One region of the Streptomyces sp. NPDC037054 genome, then DNA from elsewhere that is predicted to be linked to it. Evidence: riboswitches for the same ligand, from Rfam matches in the RefSeq annotation. Region 1 holds a riboswitch; each other region holds the start of a gene.
What was found. A riboswitch is a leader RNA that binds a small molecule or an ion and turns the genes downstream of it on or off. The one in region 1 is predicted to bind cobalamin.
Positions count from the first base shown of each region.

Region 2: linked by a shared signal. The riboswitch ahead of ACZ7D7_RS33735 (prenyltransferase/squalene oxidase repeat-containing protein) and the one ahead of ACZ7D7_RS28825 (ABC transporter substrate-binding protein) in region 1 are both predicted to bind cobalamin.
Region 3: linked by a shared signal. The riboswitch ahead of ACZ7D7_RS01155 (ribonucleoside-diphosphate reductase subunit alpha) and the one ahead of ACZ7D7_RS28825 (ABC transporter substrate-binding protein) in region 1 are both predicted to bind cobalamin.

Region 1 covers NZ_JBVJSJ010000014.1:117,929-122,113, forward strand. Annotated here, with positions in the region: gene ACZ7D7_RS28820 (SpoIIE family protein phosphatase) at 1-1,336, shown strand, start outside; cobalamin riboswitch at 1,828-2,006, shown strand; gene ACZ7D7_RS28825 (ABC transporter substrate-binding protein) at 2,037-3,074, shown strand; gene ACZ7D7_RS28830 (FecCD family ABC transporter permease) at 3,122-4,185, shown strand, end outside.
Region 2 covers NZ_JBVJSJ010000025.1:4,863-9,047, forward strand. Annotated here, with positions in the region: gene ACZ7D7_RS33730 (SCO2322 family protein) at 1-559, opposite strand, end outside; gene ACZ7D7_RS33735 (prenyltransferase/squalene oxidase repeat-containing protein) at 556-1,788, opposite strand; cobalamin riboswitch at 1,923-2,049, opposite strand; gene ACZ7D7_RS33740 (TetR family transcriptional regulator) at 2,133-2,789, opposite strand; gene ACZ7D7_RS33745 (glycosyltransferase family 4 protein) at 3,027-4,185, shown strand, end outside.
Region 3 covers NZ_JBVJSJ010000001.1:251,584-255,768, reverse strand. Annotated here, with positions in the region: gene ACZ7D7_RS01155 (ribonucleoside-diphosphate reductase subunit alpha) at 1-1,843, opposite strand, end outside; cobalamin riboswitch at 1,965-2,126, opposite strand; gene ACZ7D7_RS01150 (GNAT family N-acetyltransferase) at 2,130-2,636, opposite strand; gene mctP (monocarboxylate uptake permease MctP) at 2,717-4,185, opposite strand, start outside.

The DNA of each region.
Region 1 (4,185 bases):
CTCCCCGGCGACCGCCGCCGTCCTGGCGGACATGCTGGGAGCCGAGGCGGGCCCGCGCGGGCGCCGCTCGATCGTCGCGCCGCTCCTCGGCCGCGACCACGCCATGGGCGTCGTCGTCCTCACCCGCGAGGCCCACCGCCCGGCCTTCACCGACGACGACCTGTTCGTCGCCTCCCAGCTCGCCACCCTCACCGCCCTCGGCATCGACAAGGCCGAGCGGCACGGGCACGAGGCGTTCGTCGCGGACGCGCTGCAGCGCACGATGCTGCCCCAGTCGCTGCCCGAGCCGACCGGCGTGCGGCTCGCCAGCCGGTACCTCCCGGCCTCCCGCACGGCGCAGGTCGGCGGCGACTGGTACGACGCGATTCCGCTGCCCGGCAGCCGCGTCGCCCTCGTCATCGGCGACGTGATGGGGCACTCCGTGACCTCCGCGGCGATCATGGGCCAGCTGCGCACCATCGTGCAGACCCTGGCCGGCCTCGACCTGCCCCCGGCCGAGGTCATGCACCACCTGGACGAACAGGCGGAGCGGCTGGGCGGCCAGCACATGGCGACCTGCCTCTACGTGCTGTACGACCCCGTGCGGCAGCGGCTGCTGATGGCCAACGCGGGCCACCCCCCGCCGCTGCTCGTGCACCCGGACGGCACCGCCGAGATCATGAAGATCCCGACCGGCGTGCCGATCGGCGTCGGCGGCTGCGCCTTCGAGTCGACGGAGATGCCGGCGCCGGCCGGGGCGACGCTGCTGCTGTACACGGACGGCCTCGTCGAGTCGCGCGGCTCGGACCTCCAGACCGGCGTGGAGCAGCTGGTCGCGCGGCTGGACGACCACGCCGCCGCCCACCCGGCCGGGCCGCCGCCCCTGGAGTCGCTGTGCGACGAGGCGCTGCGCACCCTGGGCCACGGCGACCGGCACGACGACGTGGCGCTGCTCGCCGCCCGGCTGGAGGGCGTGGAGCCGGCGACCGTGACGTACTGGTATCTGGCGCCCCATCCGCGGACCGCCGGCCAGGCCCGCCGGCTGGCCCGCAGGGCGCTGCGCCGCTGGGGCCTCGACTCCCTGCTGGAGACCACCGAGTTGCTGGTCAGCGAAGTGATCGGGAACGCCGTGCGGTTCGCCAACCGCCCGATCAGCCTGCGGATCCTGCGCACGGACGTGCTGCGCTGCGAGGTCGGCGACGACTCGCCGCAGGTGCCGAGGATGCGCGAGGCGCAGCTGAGCGACGAGGGCGGCCGGGGCCTGTGGCTGGTCGACCAGCTGGCCGACCGCTGGGGCGCGACGCGGGTGAGCACGGGCAAGGTGGTGTGGTTCGAGCTGGAGCTGCCGAAGGAGTGAGCAGTACGGCGCCCGCCGCGTGGTGCGGCGGGCGCCGCGTGGTGCGGCGGGCGCCGGGTCTGCTCACCCGAGGGCGGAGTCCCGTCGGGGTTGTCAGGTTTCCGAGGTTCTCATGGGCCTCACCCCTGGCGGTTGATGACGAACTGCGAGCCCGGTTCGACGCAGACGTCGCTCTCCGCCGAGTGTCCGCGAAACCCACCCACAGTCGCTCGGCCCACGCCAACGGGGCCTCGCAGCGCACCAGTTGTCCGCGGGGACATCGGCAACCGGGCGGGGCCCGGCCCGGACCGCAGCAGACCGAGCATGACCGTGACCCAGGCTGGGCCCTTCGGGCGCGGGACCTGGAGTTCGGGGCCGACCGAGCCCGGTTCGTGCTTCCCCCACGACGAGCACGCCGGACGGCTGGTGCTGCGGGCGGTCCGCGAGGCTTGACGGCAGGCTCGGGGCGTGCGAGCGAGCCCCCGCGCCCTTTTGACCTGAGCTCGACGGACCGTAGTATCACCGGGTCATCGCCGCGACGGGAGAACAGGAAGCCGGTGCGAATCCGGCACGGTCCCGCCACTGTGACCGGGGAGTGCACCCCTTCTCCACGCCACTGCGCACCGCGCGGGAAGGCAGGGGGGAGCGTCGATCCGGGAGTCAGGACACTGGCCTGTCGCGGGCCCGTTCCGAGGAGCGCGGACTCCCCAGGAGGCTTCACGTGTACGACGGCACGTTCCGTCCCCCGCTGTTCACCCGTGTCCGAAGGCGCCACGCCCTGCGCGCCGCGGCCGTCGCCCTGTCGGCGGCCCTGCTGAGCGCCGGCTGCGGCTCGTCGCAGCACACCGGCCAGGACGCGAAGGCCACGGCGTCTCCGGCCGACGGCTTCCCCGTCACCATCGACAACTGCGGTGTGAGGACGACGTACGACGGGCCGCCCTCCCGCGTCGTCACCATCCACCAGCACCCGGCGGAACTCATGCTCTCCCTCGGTCTGAAGGACCGCATGGTGGGCACCGCCTTCCCCGACTCCCCCGTCCTGCCCGAACTGAAGGACGACTACGAGGCGATCCCGCAACTGGCCCAGAGGGAACCGTCGTTCGAGACGGTCCTGGAGGCCGAGCCGGACCTCGTCTACGGCGGCTACGGCAGCGCCTTCACCGAGAACGAGGGCCGTTCCCGCGAGGCGTTCGCCGATGCCGGCATCGACACCCACCTCAACCGCGAATACTGCGGCAAGGAGCGGGTCACGATGAAGGACACCTACGAGGAAGTCCGCACGATCGGCCGGATCTTCGGCGTGCCCGACCGGGCGGACAAGCTGGTCTCCGCGCTTCAGGCGCGGGTCGACAAGGCCACCACCGCCGTCGAGGGCGCCACCGAGGTACCCGTCTTCGTCTACGACAGCGGTGACAAGGCCGCGTTCACCGCGGGCGGCAAGAGCCTGGGCACCGACCTCATCCGGCTGGCCGGCGGCCGCAACGTCTTCGCCGACCTCGACGACGTCTTCGGTGACGTCTCGTGGGAGCAGGTCGTCGAGCGCAAGCCGGAGGTCATCGCCGTCTACGACTACGCCGGCGCCGGAAGCGTCGAACGGAAGAAGGAGTTCCTGCTCTCCCGGCCCGCCCTCAAGGACGTCCCCGCGATCAAGAACAAGCGGTTCGTCGTCCTGCCGCTGACCGCCACCCTGGTCGGCGTGCGGTCCGCGTACGCGGTGGAGGATCTGGCCCGCGGACTGCACCCCGAGAGCTTCGCGTGACGGCCCCGGTCGCCGGTACCGGTACCGGTACCGGTACCGAGCGGACCGTGAGCGGGCGGCGGCAGGGCGACGGACGGGTGGGCCCGGCCGGTCTCGCGGTCACGCTCGTCCTCTTGGCCGTCCTGCTGGTGGTGTCCGTCACGGCCGGTCTCGCCATCGGCTCGGTGCGGGTCCCGCCCGGGCAGGTGTGGGGCATCGTGACGCACGCGCTGGGCGCCGACTGGTCGGCACCCAACTGGTCTCGCGCGCGGGAGACCATCGTGCTGGACGTGCGCGCGCCGCGCGTGCTCCTCGGGGCCGTGGCGGGCGCCGGACTCGCGGTCGTGGGCACCGCCCTGCAGGCCCTGATCCGCAACCCCCTCGCCGAGCCCTACCTGCTCGGTGTCTCCTCCGGGGCGTCCCTCGGCGCCGTCGCGGTGATCGTGTTCGGGGTGACCTGGTTCGGGCCGGTGTCGCTGTCGGTCGCCGCGTTCGCGGGTGCGCTCGGAGCGCTGCTGCTCGTCTACTCCACCGCCCGCACCGGCGGTCGGATCACGTCCGCGCGGCTGGTCCTCTCCGGTGTCGCCGTCGCCGCCGTGCTCACCGCCGTGCTGGACCTGGTGCTGCTCACCACCGACCGGGGCAACGAGACCCGCGCCGTCCTCGCCTGGACCCTCGGCGGCCTCGGAGGCGTCGACTGGGGCGCCCTGTGGCTGCCCGGCGCCGCCCTGCTCCTGGGCATCGGCATCCTCACGGTCCAGGCCCGCAACCTGAACCTGCTGCTCGCCGGCGAGGAGGCCGCGACCACCATGGGTCTGGACGTGGCCCGCTTCCGCGCCCGCATGTTCGTCCTGCTCTCCCTCGTCACCGGCGTCCTCGTCGCGGCGTGCGGACCGATCGGCTTCGTCGGGCTGATGCTGCCGCACATCGTGCGCCTCGTCGTCGGCGGCGACCACCGGCGCGTCCTGCCCACGGCCGCGCTCGGCGGCGCGGTCTTCCTGATCTGGGCCGACATCGCCGCCCGCGTCGTGGCCGCGCCCATGGAGATCCCCGTCGGCGTGCTCACCGCCCTGTGCGGTGGCCCGTTCTTCCTGTGGCTCATGCGCCGCGACGCCCGGCGCGGCACCGTTCG
Region 2 (4,185 bases), on a different contig from region 1:
CCGGCTCTGCTGCCGGCTTCTCTCGTTCCTCCGTCCTCTCCTTCGCCACCTGCTCCCCGCACCCCCGCTCCGGATAGCCCCCGATCGCGCACAGCAGGGCGTTCGTGTCGTAGCGGAGGGGCTTGGCCACCGTCGACAGGGCGTCGGACGTCGTCGCGTCGGGGGAGACGCTCGCGCAGGCCGTGCGCGGGGCGGGTGGGGTCTCCCCGGCCGGGGCGTCCTGCCGCGTGCCGAAGTCGAGGACCAGGGCGATCCGCTTCCTGCCCTCCCGCTTCGGGGTGGACGCGCAGATCGTCGCGAAGTCGGCGGCGCCGCGCGGTTGGGCCGCGTTGCCGGAGTTCTCGCTCACCGCGAAGCGGAAGCCCTGGACGTCGCCGTCGGAGGGGCGGGCCGTGGCCGGGCCCTGGGTGGCGTACGTCCAGCCGTCGCCGGCGCGGTCCCAGAAGGACCAGTAGCGGTAACCGGCGGCCTGTGCCGGGCCCGCGCCCACGCCCGTGCCGACGCCCGCGCACAGCACGAGCGCGGCCAGGAGCAGGGCCCGCGAACGGCGGCCGGTCACGGCTGCTGCTTCCGGCGGCCGCTGAGCAGGAAGCCGAAGCCGATGCCGATGACCACGCAGACGCCCACGTACCACCAGACGCCGAACGGGGAGTCTTCCTTCGTCTCCTCCCCCTTCTTCCCGGCCTCCTCGCTGTCTCCCTTCTCCGCCTGCGGGGCCGGTCCCGTCGCGTTCAGCTGCTTCACCAGGTCCTTGCCGCCGAAGTCGCGCGGGTCCGTGCCCGTGGCGTGGGCCGCGAAGACGAGCTGGGCGTACGCCGCGGGGCCGCTCTGCTCGGCCCAGGCCGCGGAGTTCCGCTTCAGCCAGTCCAGGGCCTTGGCCGCCTGGCGGTCGGCACCCTGTGCGGCGAGGGCGACGACGGCGTCGGCGGTGTTGCCGTGGTCGGGGCCGCCCGTGCCGGCCAGCGTCAAGTGGCCGTTCTTCGCGAGGGACTTGGCGAGGTACGCGACGCCGTTGGCGGCGGCCCGCTCCGGGGTGGCCTCGCCGGCGTCGGAGCAGGAGGGCTCGACGGCCGTGTCGGGCTTCTCGGCCGCGTCGACCACCAGGCCCTCGCCGAGGGCGCCGAGGACACCGGCGGCGGTGGCGTCGGCGTTGGCGGCCAACGTGCCCTTCTTGTCCGGCTGGAAGGCGAACGCGCCCGCGTCCTTGCCCTCGCCCTCGCAGGGCAGCGAGAGCTTCAGCAGGGCCGCGTAGGGAGACTTCCCGCCCTTCACGACCTCCGCCGGCTTCTCCCCGGCCGCCGCGAGCGCGCCGATGACCACGGACGTGGAGTTCGTGTCGCTGGCGCCGCCGGGGACGTAGCCCCAGCCGCCGTCCTCGTTCTGCACGGACTTCAGCCAGTCGACGGCCTTGTCGGCGGCGGCGTCGTGGCCGCCGAGCGCGGTCAGGGCCTGGACGGCGGCGGCCGTGTTGTTCGTGTCGACCGTCGTCTTGGCGTCGCACGGCTTGGCCGGCTCGGCGCGGAACGGGGCGAACGCGCCGTTCGCGCACTGCTGGCGCACCAGCCAGTCGACGGCCTTCGGCGCGGGCGTCACCTTCACCGTGTGCTGGGCGAGCAGGGCGAGGGACTGGCGCCAGACGCCGTCGTACGTCGGGTCCGTCTTGCCGTACAGGCCGGACGGGAGGGCCGCGGACGGCGACGGCGACGGGGACGAGTCGGCGGCGGCCGGTGCGGCGGCACCGATCACGGCGGTGGCGGCCAGGACCGCGGCGCTGCGGCGGACGTTCATGATCGGCGGGTGCCTCTCCCTGCGGGGAGCCGGGCAGCACGGGGCACCCCCGGCGGCTCGGCTCCGTATACCTCGACGGTGCCGTGCTCCGGCGGACTGCCGGGCACGTGAGCCGTTCACGAACCGTGCGGGGCGATCCGGCTCACCACCGGGCGGGGCCCTGGTGGTTCACGGTTGCGGGTCAGCGCCGGAATTGCACCGGCTTCCCCCCGTACGGGTGTGATGACGACTGGCCACTCTACCCGGCCGTAGGGAAGGCGCCGAGGTGAGATGGGCGACTGCCGGAACCGGAACCGAAACCGGAACCGGAACCGGGAGCGGAACCGAAACCGGAACCGGAACGGCTACCCCTCCCGCCCCGTCGCTGTCCCCGCCCCCATCCCCGGCGCCGTCAGGTCGATGAGGCGGCACGCCGTCTCGATGTCCCTCTGCACCTCCGCTATCGACGCCCGGCCCGACAGCCACGTGATGAGGGCCGAGTGCCAGGTGTGCTCGATGACGCGGATCGCGGAGAGCTCGTCGGGGGTCGGGGCCGGGCGGCCCGCCGCCTCCAGGATGATCGCCGTGGTCCGGCGTGAGACCTGTTCCACCTCCGCGCTCACGCTGCGGTCCGCGAAGGTCAGGGCCCGGACCATGGCCTCCGCCAGATGCGGCCGGCGCTGGAGGGAGTGGAAGGCGCGCATGAGGGTCTCCGCGATCCGGTCGGCCGCCGTCTCGCCCGCCAGCGGATGCTTGCGGAGGGTGCCGTGCAGCCGCGCCAGCTGGTCCTGCATCGTCGCGACGAGCAGATGGACCTTGGACGGGAAGTACCGGTACAGCGTGCCGAGGGCGACCTGTGAGGACTCCGCGACCTCCCGCATCTGCACCGCGTCGAACCCGCCCCGCGCGGCCAGTTGCGCGGTCGCGCGCAGGATGCGGCGGCGGCGCGCCTCCTGCCGTTCGGTCAGCGGGGCCGCGGCCGGTCCCGCCGCGCCCGCCTCCGCTGTGGATCCCGCAGCCATGGTGCCGTCCCGTCCGTTCCCGTGCGTTCCCGTGCGTTCCGTGACAGTCGGTGAGGGCGAGTGATCGCACAGCATGCCAGGGTTGCGCGCCGTGGCGCGAATCACCCGATCCACTGGCCACAGCGCCCCTACCTGCCGGTAGATTCGGAGCCTCTTGAACGATCAAGTCTGAAACTTGTTCTAGATTAGCGTCCCGTCGTAATCTCGCGGGACAGTGCAGGGAGAAGGGGGCCCAGAGTGACCGCTGAGGCCAGGGAGGCGGCGTCCCCGGAGGGCCTCGCTGCCGACGGCGGGCGACCGCTCCGCATCGCGCTCCTCACGTACAAGGGAAACCCGTTCTGCGGCGGCCAGGGCGTCTACGTCCGGCACCTCTCGCGCGAACTGGCCCGGCTCGGACACCGCGTGGAGGTCATCGGAGCCCAGCCGTATCCGGTCCTCGACGTCGTCGACGGCACAGGCACAGACGGAGGTCCGGGACCGGGCGCGGGCGGCGGACCTGTCCTCACCGAGCTGCCGAGCCTCGACCTCTACCGCCAGCCGGACCCCTTCCGCACTCCGAAGCGGGACGAGTACCGCGACTGGATCGACGCCCTCGAAGTGGCCACGATGTGGACCGGCGGTTTCCCCGAGCCGCTCACCTTCTCGCTGCGCGCCCGCCGCCATCTGCGCGCCCGGCGCGGCGAGTTCGACGTCGTCCACGACAACCAGACGCTCGGCTACGGCCTGCTCGGCGACATCGGCGCGCCCCTGGTGACCACCATCCACCACCCCATCACCGTCGACCGGCAGTTGGAGCTGGACGCGGCGCGGAGCCGGCGCCGCCGGTACGCGGTGCGCCGCTGGTACGCCTTCACCCGCATGCAGAAGCGCGTCGCGCGCCGCCTGCCGTCCGTGCTGACCGTGTCCGGCTCCTCCCGCCAGGAGATCGTCGACCACCTCGGCGTACGGGACGACCGCGTCCACGTCGTCCACATCGGCGCCGACACCGACCTGTTCTCGCCCGACCCGTCGGTGCCGCAGGTGCCGGGGCGGATCGTGACGACGTCCAGCGCGGACGTGCCGCTCAAGGGGCTGGTGTTCCTGGTCGAGGCGCTGGCGAAGGTGCGCACCGAGCACCCCGACGCCCACCTCGTCGTCGTCGGCAAGCGGCCCACGGGCGGGCCCGTCGCCAAGGCGGTCGAGCGGTACGGGCTCGACGGCGCCGTCCGCTTCGTCAAGGGCATCTCGGACGCCGAACTGGTCGACCTGGTGCGCTCGGCGCAGGTCGCGTGCGTGCCGTCGCTGTACGAGGGCTTCTCGCTGCCCGCCGCCGAGGCCATGGCCACCGGCACGCCGCTGCTCGCCACGACCGGCGGCGCCATTCCCGAGGTCGCCGGGCGCGACGGCGAGACGTGCC
Region 3 (4,185 bases), on a different contig from region 1:
CGATGGAGGCGATGGTGGCCGTCGGCGCGATCGCGAGGAGCAGGGAGTTGCGCAGGCCGACCGACGCGACACGGGCCCGCAGGGCGTCCCAGCGCTCCGGCCAGGCGAGTTCGACGTCGTAGTGGTCGGGGTGCAGCACGCCGCGGGCGGTACGGGTCTCGTCCCAGGCGGGAAGCGGGCCGTTGCGCTCGGCGAGGTCGGCGGACGCCTCGTACGCGGCGAGCATGATCCGCTCGGCGACGCGCGTCGACAGGGCGCGGGCCTCGGGGGAGTCGAAGGGCAGGCGCAGCTTGAAGAAGACGTCCTGGAGACCCATCGCGCCGAGGCCGACGGGGCGCCAGCGGGCGTTGGACCGGCCCGCCTGCTCGGTCGGGTAGAAGTTGATGTCCACGACGCGATCGAGGAAGGTGACGGCGGTGCGGACGGTCTCGTCCAGCCGCTCCCAGTCGATGTCCGAACCGGCCACGAACGCGCCGAGGTTGACCGACCCCAGGTTGCACACCGCCGTCTCCCCGTCGTCGGTGACCTCCAGGATCTCCGTGCACAGGTTGGAGGAGTGCACGACCCGGCCGGGCGTCGCGGTCTGGTTGGCGGTGCGGTTGGCGGTGTCCTTGAAGGTCATCCAGCCGTTGCCGGTCTGCGCGAGGGTGCGCATCATGCGGCCGTACAGCTCACGGGCGGGCAGCGCCTTGCGCGCGAGGCCCTTCGCCTCCGCCGCCCGGTACGCGGCGTCGAACTCCGCGCCCCACAGGTCGACCAGTTCGGGCACGTCCGACGGGGAGAACAGCGACCACTGCTCGTCGGCGTTCACGCGGCGCATGAACTCGTCCGGCACCCAGTGCGCCAGGTTCAGGTTGTGCGTGCGCCGGGCGTCCTCGCCGGTGTTGTCGCGCAGCTCCAGGAACTCCTCGATGTCCGCGTGCCAGGTCTCCAGGTAGACGGCGGCCGCCCCCTTGCGCCGGCCGCCCTGGTTCACGGCGGCGACCGAGGCGTCCAGCGTCTTCAGGAACGGGACGATGCCGTTGGAGTGGCCGTTGGTGCCGCGGATCAGCGAACCGCGGGCGCGGACCCGGGAGTAGGCGATGCCGATGCCGCCGGCGTGCTTGGAGAGGCGGGCGACCTGGTGGTAGCGGTCGTAGAGGGAGTCCAACTCGTCCTTGGGGGAGTCGAGGAGGTAGCAGGACGACATCTGGGGGTGCCGGGTGCCGGAGTTGAAGAGGGTGGGGGAGGAGGGCAGGTAGTCGAGGCGGCTCATCAGGCGGTAGAGCGCCGCGACTTCGTCCACGGCGCGGGGCGTGTCGTCCTCGGCGAGACCGGCGGCGACGCGCAGCAGGAAGTGCTGGGGCGTCTCCACGACCTTGCGGGTGGTCGGGTGCCGCAGCAGGTAGCGGCTGTGCAGGGTGCGCAGGCCGAAGTAGCCGAAGCGGTCGTCGGCGGCCGGGTCGATCAGCGCGTCCAGCCGGGCCGCGTGCAGGCGGACGAAGTCGGCGGTCCGGTCCGCGACGAGGCCCTCGCGGTGGCCGGTGGCGACGGACTCGGTGAAGACGGTGACGCCCTGCGAGGCGGCCTCGGCGCGGATGCCGATCGCGAGCAGCCGGGCGGCCAGCTTCGAGTAGGCGGGGTCCTCCGAGATCAGGCCCGCGGCGGCCTCCGTGGCCAGCTCGCGCAGTTCGGCCTCGTCCGCGTGCGCCGACCGGCCCCGCAGCGCCGCGGCGGCGACCCGGCCGGGGTCGGCGTCGGGCAGGTCGGCGGTCAGCTCGGTCAGGTTCCGCAGCAACGCGGCACCCGGACCGTCGTCGGGCACCTGGGTCGCTGAAGCCGGATCGGCTGGCGCGATGGTCACGTGGGGCTCTCCCTCGCTCGGCACGGGGCCTCGGCGAGGGACGGGGGCAGCTCACGAGCGCACGCGGCGTCGCGTCCACCGGCCCATTCCACGAGGCCCGGACGTCATGCGCCGGGCCGGACGGCCGGGCGCGCCGTCGGCAGGTCCTCGGACTGGACAGGCGTGCGGAAACACGCGAGTACACCGTTGCGGGACAGTTCCGGATTCGCACCGGATTCCCCTGCGGCGACAGCGAGCACGAGCATACATCTTGTGCCGGGCTGCCGAAGCACCCCCAGATGTTGTGTCAGAGTGTCAGTCGGTAGGCGAGTAGCTGGATGTCGAGGAGATCGGGCCGGGGGTTCCAGTCGAGCTCCGGCGTGCGCACGAACCCCAGCCGTTCGTAGAGCCGGTGCGCGGTGTGCATGGTGCGCTGCGTGGAGAGCACCACGCCCGTGCAGCCCGGCAGGGCGCGGGCGCGGTCGGCACAGGCACGCACGAGGGCCTCGCCGACCCCGCGGCCCCGGGCGGCGTGGTCCACGGCGAGCATGCGTATCGCGGCCTCCGAAGGGCCGGCGATCTCGGCCATCGGCCCGCCGGACGGCACGAACGTGACGCCGCCGAGCAGGGTGTCGTTCCGCGCGGCGACGAGCACCTCGGCGTGTGCCGCGCGCTTGGCGACGTCGCGCAACTCGGCAAGGTAGGGATCGCTCTCCCCGAAGTCCAGCAGGCCGTCACGGAGGTAGGCCTGTGCGGTGATCTCACCGAGGGTCTCGAACTCGCCGGGCAGCGCCTGCCGGATCACGATGTCCATACGGCGAGTGTGCCGGACGGGTACGACAACGGGCCGCCGGTTTTCCCGGCGGCCCGAGTCGCTCTCCTTGGGGGCGGGCCTCAGTGGGCCGAGCCCGCCGTCGCCGGCGGGAGTTCCACCTGGACGCCCGGGTCGCCCGCGTCGGCCGTGTAGTCCTCCGGCTTGGTCTCGTCGACGCCCTCGGGGGCCTTGGCGGCCTTGAGGACGAAGGTGAGGACCACCGTGACGACGACGTTCAGCACGAACGCGGTGAGACCGATGTAGCCGATCTCGCCGATGCCGGGGATCTCCTTCGAGGAGCCGCCGAAGTGCTTCTGCGTCGGGGAGGCCACGCCGTACGCCGCGATCGTGCCGTAGAGCATGCCGACCGCCCAGCCGGCGAGCAGCGCCCAGCGGTGGAACCAGCGGGTGAACAGGCCGCCGACCAGGGCCGGGAAGGTCTGCAGGATCCAGATGCCGCCCAGCAGCTGGAAGTTGATCGCGACCGTCTTGTCCATGGTCAGGACGAAGGCCAACGCGCCCACCTTCACCAGCAGCGAGACCACCTTGGAGACCTTGGTCTCCTCCGCCGGGGTCGCGTCGGGCTTGATGAAGTCCTTGTAGATGTTGCGGGTGAAGAGGTTCGCCGCCGCGATCGACATGATCGCCGCCGGGACCAGGGCGCCGATGCCGATCGCCGCGAAGGCCACGCCCGCGAACCAGTCCGGGAACATGGTCTCGAACAGCTGGGGGATCGCCAGCTGGCCGTTCTGCACCTTGATGCCGGCCGCGATCGCCATGAAGCCGAGCAGCGCCAGCAGGCCCAGCATCAGCGAGTACAGCGGCAGGATCGTGGTGTTGCGGCGGATCACGTCACGGCTGCGCGAGGACAGCGTCGCCGTGATCGAGTGCGGGTACATGAACAGCGCGAGCGCGGAGCCCAGCGCCAGCGTGGCGTACGTCCACTGGCCCGCCTCGGCCGGCACCAGCGAGCCGCGCGGCGCGCCCGTCGCCGGGTTGGTCTCCGAGAACGCCTCGCCCGCCTTGGCGAAGATGTCGTCGAAGCCGCCCAGCTTGATCGGGATGTAGATGATCGCCACGGCGATCACGATGTAGATCAGGGTGTCCTTGACGAACGCGATGAGCGCCGGGGCCCGCAGACCCGACGAGTACGTGTACGCCGCGAGCACACCGAAGGCGATCAGCAGCGGCAGGTCCTTGATGAACCAGTTGGTGTTCTCGCCGCCGCCGACCCCCATCACGTCCAGCACGGCCTGGATGCCGACCAGCTGGAGCGCGATGTACGGCATCGTCGCCAGGATGCCGGTCAGCGCGACGGCCAGCGACAGGCCCTTCGAGCCGAACCGGCCGCGCACGAAGTCGGACGTCGTCACGTAGCCGTGCTTGTGCGACACCGACCACAGCCGCGGCAGGAAGGTGAAGATCAGCGGGTACACCAGGATCGTGTACGGCACCGCGAAGAAGCCCGCCGCGCCCGCCGCGTAGATCGCCGCCGGTACGGCCACGAACGTGTACGCGGTGTACAGGTCGCCGCCGAGCAGGAACCAGG